Regions from separate parts of the Viridibacillus sp. FSL H8-0110 genome, predicted to be linked through region 2. Evidence: riboswitches for the same ligand, from Rfam matches in the RefSeq annotation. Region 2 holds a riboswitch; each other region holds the start of a gene.

Region 1 (3,219 bases), 3.0 Mb from region 2:
CGCAAAATAAAAAAGGATAATGGTAAATATTTTGGGCCTTATCCGAATAGCTTTGCTGCAAATGAAACGAAAAAATTACTTGATCGCTTATATCCGCTAAGGAAATGCACAAATTTACCGAATCGAGTTTGCTTATACTATCATTTAGGACAATGTCTAGCTCCTTGTGTAAAAGAAGTTGAGAAAGAGCAATATCAAGAGATCATTCAAGGTATTACGAGTTTCCTAAATGGTGGGTACGGAGAAGTCAAAGAAGATTTAAATGCAAAAATGCTCGATGCAGCTGAAAAATTAGATTTCGAACGAGCAAAAGAATATCGAGATCAAATTTCACATATTGAAACTGTCATGGAACGTCAGAAGATTACGCTTACGGATTTAACGAATCGTGACGTTTTTGGTTATGCGGTTGATAAAGGTTGGATGTGTATCCAAGTATTCTTTGTAAGACAAGGAAAGTTGATTGAAAGAGATGTTTCGTTATTCCCTATTTATCGAGATCCTGAGGAAGAATTTTTAACATTTGTGGGGCGCTTTTATGAACAGGCAGAACATATCAAGCCAAAGGAAATCTTTATACCTTCTAATATTGAAGGAGACCTTCTAGCTACAGTACTTGATTTAAAAGTGACGATACCTCAAAGGGGAAAGAAAAAAGAGCTTGTTGATTTAGCGAGTAAAAATGCTCAAATTGCTATCTCTGAGAAGTTCCAGTTACTTGAGCGTCAAGAAAAAAGAACAATAGGTGCCTGCGAAGAATTGGGAAATGCGATGAATATTGCGATACCGCTTCGCATAGAATCATTTGATAACTCCCATATTTTTGGAGCGGACGCCGTCTCAGCGATGGTAGTTTTTATTGACGGTAAGCCTAGCAAAAAGGATTATCGAAAATATAAAATTCAAGTTGCAGCAAAGCACGACGATTACGGTGCAATGCGAGAAGTCATTCGCCGAAGATATACTCGTGTATTAAGAGATGGCTTACCTTTACCCGATTTAATCGTTATTGATGGTGGGAAAGGACAAATGGAAGTAGCAAGAGAAATCTTAGAAGATGAGCTTGGTTTAGATATTCCTATTGCAGGTTTGGCAAAAGATGATAAACACCAAACTTCTCAATTGCTGTATGGCTCGCCGCCAGAAATTATTCCGTTGAAGAGAACGAGTGAAGCGTTTTATCTTTTACAAAGAATTCAAGATGAAGTTCACCGTTTTGCTATTACCTTCCATCGCCAATTACATGAAAAGAATGCCATTACATCTGTTCTCGATGAAATTGAAGGAATTGGACCAAAAAGAAAGCAACAGCTTCTCAAACAATTTGGATCTGTTAAAAAAATTCGTGAGGCATCCTATGAAGAATTAGTAGCTGCGAATGTACCAAAAAAACTAGCTCAAACCATATTTACTTATTTTTCTGAAAAATAAATTGTAGTAATCTGAAAATTGTGTTAAGGTAACATTACTATTATAAATAATCACTATTTAGTGATGATAGAGGCGCGGATTTCAAGAGTAATCAGCAAGAGGATGAGTAGATCCTATGACTGCTGACGAAAGGGGAGGCCGCCGAAGTGATAAATTGACTATTTCCAATTTATTACTGGTTCTGCATTTAACAAGTGTAGAATTGTCAGATCCGTTTCGGTTCTGGAGGGCTATCTCACATGAATGTTCTTTTGAACGTGCATGCTACGAGGCGGCTTTTCACACTTAAACGTGTGAAAGGCTGCTTTTTTCATAAGATGTCATTGTGAATACGGTCGTCATAACAAATAAGGGAGAGGTTATGGGTGAGTTGTTTAGTTTTTAAATTTGGTGGTACATCAGTTGCAACGATTGAACGCGTATTGCATGTGGCAAAGCGCATTCAGAAAGAGAAAGAAAAGGGTTATGATATTGTCGTTGTTGTTTCAGCGATGGGCAAAACGACGGATAAGCTTGTAGAAATGGCACATGAAATTATGCCAAATCCATCGAAACGAGAAATGGATACGCTCTTAACAACAGGTGAGCAGGTGACTATCTCATTATTATCGATTGCATTACAAAGTTTAGGGTTATCAGCGCAGTCCTTCACTGGTTGGCAAGCTGGAATTTTAACGGAGGCAATTCCGAGTGATTCTCGCATTGTTGAAATTCAGTCTGGAAAGGTGCGAAGAACGTTGGATAAAGGCCATGTTGCAGTAGTTGCAGGCTTCCAAGGAATCGATAGTAATAACAATATTACAACCCTAGGTCGCGGAGGATCAGATACGACAGCAGTTGCTTTAGCTGCAGCATTAGGTGCTGAGCGCTGTGATATTTATACAGATGTTGATGGTGTGTACACTTCAGATCCACGTTATGTTCCTAAAGCTCGCAAACTACAAGAACTGTCATATGATGAAATGTTAGAATTAGCAAATTTAGGGGCAGGTGTCTTACATCCACGTGCCGTAGAGTTTGCAAAAAACTACAATATCCCATTAGCAGTTCGCTCTAGTTATGTAGAAGATGAAGGAACAATTATGAAGGAGGAAGTAGAAGTGGAAAAAGATTTAGTTGTACGTGGAGTAGCATTTATGTCAGATATTGTTCGAGTAACGGTAGGTTACGAGGGGAATTATAAAGGTTCTTTAGTCAATATTTTCACAGTTTTAGCTGATAATCATATTAACGTTGATATTATCGTTCAAACTATTCTCGAAGGGGTAGAGCCTTCAGTATCATTTACTATTACAAAAGAAAATTTAGCAGATACTGCTCGAGTCTTAGAAGTTAATAAATCTAAAATTGGTTATTGTCATGTGAATTATGAAGAGGACGTAGCTAAAGTATCGATTGTAGGTTCTGGTATGGTATCTAATCCTGGCGTAGCCGCAAAAATGTTCGATCGCTTACATAAAGAAAACATTACATTAAAAATGGTAAGTACTTCTGAAATTAAAATTTCTGTTGTCATTCCACAAGAGTCGATGTTGCTAACTGCAAACGCATTACATGATGAATTTGAATTGGCAGCTAGTCTAGCAATTCAAGTTTAATTAAATAAAATAAAAAGAAGCTGACTAGCCATCTTGAACAGATATTTAGTCAGCTTCTTTCTATAGTTGGTCTTTTAAATCCCATTTGACATGGAATCGTACAAGCCCACGCTTTGCTTTCTTTTCGTCGTAGCATTCTGTTAAGAAACCACTGATTTTCTCTTGTTGAGCTGCTAGGAAGCCACTTTCA
Region 2 (3,219 bases):
CCTAACGCAATTCTCCAGCCGAGTTCTCCGCTAGCAAGTGGATAGCTAATACCAGCTGCTAAACTTGCAGATAGATTCATCGAAACAGTGAAAATTCCTGTTAGTAACCCAACTTGTAAAGGGAATTTTAATTTAATCAAACTTGGTAACAGTACATTTCCAAAAGCAATTGCTACACCGATTAGAGAAGTACCTAATAACAGTGTGGATGTGGTACCTAATGATCGAGTAAGAATCCCTACAGCAAGTAATGCTGTTGAGAATAGTAAAGTACGTTCTATGCCAAAGCGCTTTGAAAATTTTGGCGCTAATGGTGAAATAGCAGCAAAAGCAAGCAAAGGGATCGTTGTGATAAATCCTGCTAATACATTTGAAATATGAAGACCATCACGAATGAATGAGATAATTGGACCTACAGAAGTTAAAGGAGCACGTAATGTAGAAGCAATGAAAATAATCCCAATTACAAGTAGCCAAACTTTACGATTCCATTTTAGCTTGTTGCCATTTTGAACAGCTTTATTTGTTGCCAATTGTAACTCCTCCTATTATATATATTTATAAATCTTATAATATTTTAAACCTACTAATTGACAAAGGTTAATTATATCAAAGAAAATTGATAATTATAATAAGATGGCTCAAAATAAAATCACCAATTTAATACGGGGGTATTGATGATGAGAACAGCGCAGCAAATGATGGATTTAATCCTAGATATAGCGAAAAATGATGATCGCGTACGCGCGGTTTGTATGAATGGTTCAAGAACAAATATGAATGTGAAAAAGGATCCCTTTCAAGATTTTGATATCGTTTATATTGTGACGGATATCAAATCATTTACTAACACCCCTTATTGGGTAAATATTTTTGGAGAGAGAATCATTATGCAAACGCCAGAAGATATGGTGTTGTTTCCTCCTGAACTTGGTGGGCGCTATACATACTTGATGCAATTTTCGGATGGAAACCGAATTGATTTGATGCTTATCCCTGTCGAAGAACAAGAAGAATATTGTAAGGAAGATAGTTTAACCACAATCTTGTTAGATAAAGATGGGTCACTTCCTAAACTCCCTTCACCAACGGATGTGAATTATTGGGTGCAATGCCCGACAGAAGAACATTATAAGGATTGTTGTAATGAATTTTGGTGGGTTTCTACATATATTGCGAAAGGTTTATGGAGAAAAGAAATGCTCTATGCACAAGCACATTTTAATAATACGCGTGAAATGCTGATTCAAATGCTTTCTTGGCAAGTCGGAGTGCAAACAGACTTTTCTAAAAGCGTTGGTAAAAATGGCAAGGACCTAGAGTACCTGTTACCAAAAAAGGTGTGGGAGCAGTTACTCGCAACATATAATAATGCTAGCTATGATTCAGCATGGCAAGCACTATTTACTATGTGTGATTTATTCCAAAATACAGCAACAAATGTTGCTAGCATGCTTTCATTCCAAGGTTATGGAGAAAGTGTGATAGTGCTCAATTACTTAAAACATATTCAAACGCTACCGAGTGATGCAAAAGTTATATTCTGAAGTCTTAACAAAAATTAACTTAAATTGTTCTAATATTCAAGATAATTTACATCTTGAATATAGAACACTCTTGTATTATAATGGGGACATATTAAATTAATATATTGCAATGCCTCATCCATTCGATGAGGTAGAGGTCGCGGTATTAAAAAGTAAAATGGATGAGACGAAAAGCGTCGGGGATTCTATTTGAAAGGGAATATCGCCGAAGTGATTATAAGCTTTTTCTTATAATCATTGGGGCTGTTGCCGAAAGGTGCAGAACTGTCACGTCTTAGCAGGCGTGTTGAGCTATCTTTATCAAGGTTGATGGGCATATTTCGATACCATCGCATATTCCTTGTGATGGTATTTTTTATGACATCAAGTTAACCTTCTTGCAATGAAAAATGGAAAGAGGAGATTCTTAATGAGTAATAAAAATAATGGCCAAAGCGTAGAAACGCAAGGTCTTAATAGAGGATTGAAAAGTCGTCACGTGACGATGATTTCACTTGGAGGAACAATCGGTACAGGGCTGTTCTTAGCAAGTGGTGGAGCTATCCACGAAGCGGGTCCAGGTGGAGCGTTATTAGCATATTCTTTAATTGGTATTATGGTGTTCTTTTTAATGACAAGTTTAGGGGAAATGGCAGCATTTATGCCTGTATCAGGTTCATTTAGTACTTACGCATCTAAATTCGTTGACCCAGCGCTTGGCTTTGCTCTTGGTTGGAACTACTGGTATAACTGGGCAATTACGATCGCAGCAGAAATTGCAGCGGTATCATTAATTATGAAATTTTGGTTCCCAGACGTATCATCATTTGTCTGGACAGCAGGATTTTTAGTAATCATCTTCACTTTGAATGTCTTATCGATTAAAAGCTTTGGTGAAAGTGAATATTGGTTTTCACTAATTAAAGTCGTTACAATTGTTGTCTTTATCATCGTTAGTTTCTTGATGGTATTTGGTTTGATGGGTGGACAAGACCCAGTTGGATTCAAAAATTTCTTCATTGAAGATGGTCCATTCCATGGTGGTTTTTTCGCAATGTTCGGTATTTTCTTAGCAGCAGGTTTCTCATTCCAAGGAACTGAGCTACTTGGGATTACTGCGGGTGAAACAGATGATCCAGGAAAAAATATTCCGAAAGCTGTTCGTCAAGTTTTCTGGCGTATCCTTTTATTCTACATTTTAGCAATTTTAGCGATTGGCTTATTAATTCCATTTACTGATGAACGTTTAGCTAGTAGTGATATTACAGTTAGTCCGTTCACATTAGTATTTGAAAATGCAGGTATCGCGTTTGCAGCTTCAGTTATGAATGCGATCATTTTAACGGCGATATTATCTTCAGGAAACTCTGGTTTATATGCATCTTCACGTATGCTTTGGGAGCTTGCTAAAGACGGTAAAGCACCAAAAATGTTTACCAAACTAAACAAACGCGGTATTCCGATGGCAGCACTAGTAGCAACTTGTTTAGTTGCTTGTGTATCATTCATTGCATCATTCTTCGGTGATGGTGTTGTCTATATTTGGTTGCTAAATGCCTCAGGTATGTGTGGGTTTGTGGCTTGGCTAGGGATCGCAGTAAGTCATTACCGATTCCGTAAAGCATATATCATACAAGGTCGCGATTTAAACGAATTACCTTATAAAGCAAAATGGTTCCCGTTCGGTCCGATT
Region 3 (3,219 bases), 270 kb from region 2:
CAAAGGATTTGCTTAGATGTTGTATCTCGATTACATTTTTCATAAGTCTATCTCCTTTGTCCGCATCATGCTTTTTTGCCTTCCATTTGTTCTAGATCATCAATCATTTGATAGTTTTGTGGACCATCTAATCGTTTTTCAAAGTAGTGTAGAATTTTCGTCACTACGAATGTCATGATTAAGTATAAAATACATGCTACAAAGAATGACTCGAAATATCTGAAATTATTCCCCGAAACAGATTTTGTTTGGAAGTATAGTTCTGTAACCCCAATTACATTCAATACTGATGTATCTTTAATATTCATAACAAATTGGTTACCTGTTGCAGGTAAAATATTCCTTAAAACTTGTGGTAATACTACATGAATCATAGTTTGCCAATGATTCATACCAATCGCTTGAGCTGCTTCAAATTGGCCCTTATCTACTGAGATAATACCGCCACGTACAATTTCAGCCATATACGCTCCTGTATTAATAGCAACGATAAAAATTGCTGCAAACGTGCGGTCCATATCTACACCAAATGCTTGGGCAGCACCATAGAAAACTACCATTGCCTGAACAATCATTGGTGTACCTCGGAAAAATCCTACGTATATCCCAAGAATTATATTTATTAGTTTTAATACAATTCTTTTTAATCCTCTTTCAGGTTTAGGAATCGTATTAATAATACCGATAAGTAATCCAATGATTGCACCGAAAACAGTACCAAGTGTTGCAATTAATAACGTCATCCATGCCCCGCGAAGGAACATTTCCCAGTTTTCTGTTGCTATACTTATAATCCAATCAATACTCATACTGTTCCTCCTTCAAAAGCAGTAATACCGACTGCTTCATATGCAGCCGGTATCCGTCATACATTATTTTGCAGCTGGTTGGTTTGCAATCGCTTTATCCATAATTTCTGTACGCTCTTCTTCAGAGATACCTTTTAAAACTTCATTAATTTTATCTTTTAATTCGCTATCTTTTTCAATACCTACAGCAATTGCTGTATCTTCTTCAGACGCTTTAAAGCCATCTGTGAATTCAACCATTACAAATTTATCATTTGCAGCTGAAGAACTAATACCTTCTGGACGTTCAGATACATAACCATCAATCACACCTGATTCAAGTGCTACACGCATTGCAGGGAAGTTATCCATTGCAGCTTGTTTTTTAACACCAGTAATTTGATCTATTACATCATAGTGTGTTGTATTTAATTGACCTGTAATTTTGGCACCACTAAAATCCTGGATTGATTTAGCTTTCTCGTATTTACTGCCCTTTTTAACAACCATTACATAATTAGATGTATAGTAGTTATCAGTGAAATCAATTGTCTTTTTACGCTTTTCAGTTGGAGACATACCCGCCATAATTGCATCAATTTTACCTGAAGTTAATGAAGGTACTAGACCGTCCCATTCTGTTTTGACGATTACTAGTTCTTTTCCTAAAGATTCTGCAACTCTTTTTGCAATCTCAACATCATAACCGCCAGCATATTCTGCGTTACCAGAGATTTTCACGCCGCCGTTTGAATCATCCTTTTGTGTCCAGTTAAACGGAGGGTATCCCGCTTCCATACCAATTGTGAATGTTTCTTTTTTTGTTTCCCCTTCAGTAGATGCACCTGATCCCGAACCTGCATCTTTAGTTCCACAACCAGCTAATAGTAAAATAGCAAGTAGTGTCATAGCAGAAAAAATTGCCCATGTTTTTTTCATATTATATTCTCCCCCTCTAAATAATATCCTTAATTTTCTTCAAAATACTAAAAAAGGCTATTGTACGTATAAAAAACGCGCCCTGAGATGAACTCAGGTCGCATTGTACAATAGCCTAAATCCTCTACTTATCCCTAAATGAGATAGCTCAACTCAACGAACTAGGACGTTCATTGAGACAGTCCTGCAGTTATTAACTACAGACCCAGCAAGTAACATCGAGTGTATTACAAACTTCGGCGACATCTCCTTCTCAATAGTTTCATAGTTTCTCAAGCTCCACTAAAGACTAATAGATATCGCGCCTCTACCTCACCCATTAACAAGTGAGGTTGTATTCAATTATCATTGTACACAGTCTACAGTAACGAACTTTCAGTGTCAACACACATTTTATAAAATACTCAGAATACTATCTTTTTTCTTACAACTAGTTTTTAGCCTCTAACAATATCTGACCCAGCGTACGTAACTTCACCTGTCGTAGCATTAATCTTATCAATTACACCATTTTCAGAAGGTGCATTAATAGAGTAATTTAAGCTGTATATTGTCATTTCATCATCTTCATCTATCTCTTCAAAACGTGAAAGTTTCATCTGCAAACTCTGTTTATATATAGTATCCGCTTCTTCTAATGTAATCATTGGTGTAGTATTCACACCTCGAATAGCCTCCATATTTAATGCGCTATACAAACATGAACGAATAATTCCTGTATGTATACCTACCTCAATTAGAACGGAGTATTTGTCTAATTTGTATCCCTGGAAAAATGGGATAAAAGTAAACATAGTTGTTGGTTCATCTTCATGTTCGTCTTCATGCTCGTCTTCATCATATTCATCCACATTGAAGAGATCATCATCCGAATCATCGTCAAATTCTTCTGTATCATCATTCAATACAGATTGTTCTTCAAGCATGTATTTATGGTGTATGTCACCCGCAATAATCTCTAAAAATTGCATTGCATTGTCTTTTAATTGCTCAAAAGGTAACTCAATCTTTGCTTCTGTATCCCATTCCACATTAGATTCATAGTTAGCGCCTGCATCATCAAAATGTAGTACTTCGATTACAGCTTCTGCATCTTCACCTTTTTCATCTAACTCTTCCGTAACATACCAATATAAATTACCCTCTTCTTCACGTAATACATATTGATCAGTTGCACCCAATAATTTTGGTAATGCCTTCGTCACTTGGACAGGTGTAACAGCAAATTGTTCAAGCTGTGATTCACTGAACAACTGACTTGCTTTTTGAACTTCCCCATCAACAGTAACACCTATATAATCTCGAATTGGTTGATAAACCAATTCAAATTCTCCTTGCTCTTCATTTTCTTCGATTCCTAATTCCACTAATGTCTCTTTACATAAAATTTCTCTAGCTTCATCTTCTGTTACTTCCACTTTTGGATATGTAAGTTGATAATATTCTTGGAATATTGTAGCCGCTGTAATAGTGCCATATGAATTAATCTCTA

The links. Region 2 has a riboswitch for lysine ahead of MHH98_RS20285 (amino acid permease). Riboswitches for the same ligand answer to the same signal wherever they lie in the genome.
Region 1: another riboswitch for lysine. It lies ahead of MHH98_RS05215 (aspartate kinase); the one in region 2 lies ahead of MHH98_RS20285 (amino acid permease).
Region 3: another riboswitch for lysine. It lies ahead of MHH98_RS21645 (transporter substrate-binding domain-containing protein); the one in region 2 lies ahead of MHH98_RS20285 (amino acid permease).

Annotation. Positions count from the first base shown of each region.
Region 1 is NZ_JBBOPJ010000001.1:1,054,041-1,057,259, forward strand. Features, by position in the region: gene uvrC (excinuclease ABC subunit UvrC) at 1-1,431, shown strand, start outside; lysine riboswitch at 1,491-1,672, shown strand; gene MHH98_RS05215 (aspartate kinase) at 1,797-3,029, shown strand; gene MHH98_RS05220 (YslB family protein) at 3,090-3,219, opposite strand, start outside.
Region 2 is NZ_JBBOPJ010000001.1:4,097,811-4,101,029, reverse strand. Features, by position in the region: gene MHH98_RS20295 (CynX/NimT family MFS transporter) at 1-533, opposite strand, end outside; gene MHH98_RS20290 (aminoglycoside 6-adenylyltransferase) at 681-1,547, shown strand; lysine riboswitch at 1,671-1,849, shown strand; gene MHH98_RS20285 (amino acid permease) at 1,957-3,219, shown strand, end outside.
Region 3 is NZ_JBBOPJ010000001.1:4,368,132-4,371,350, forward strand. Features, by position in the region: gene MHH98_RS21635 (amino acid ABC transporter ATP-binding protein) at 1-43, opposite strand, end outside; gene MHH98_RS21640 (amino acid ABC transporter permease) at 66-809, opposite strand; gene MHH98_RS21645 (transporter substrate-binding domain-containing protein) at 873-1,727, opposite strand; lysine riboswitch at 1,864-2,045, opposite strand; gene MHH98_RS21650 (hypothetical protein) at 2,165-3,219, opposite strand, start outside.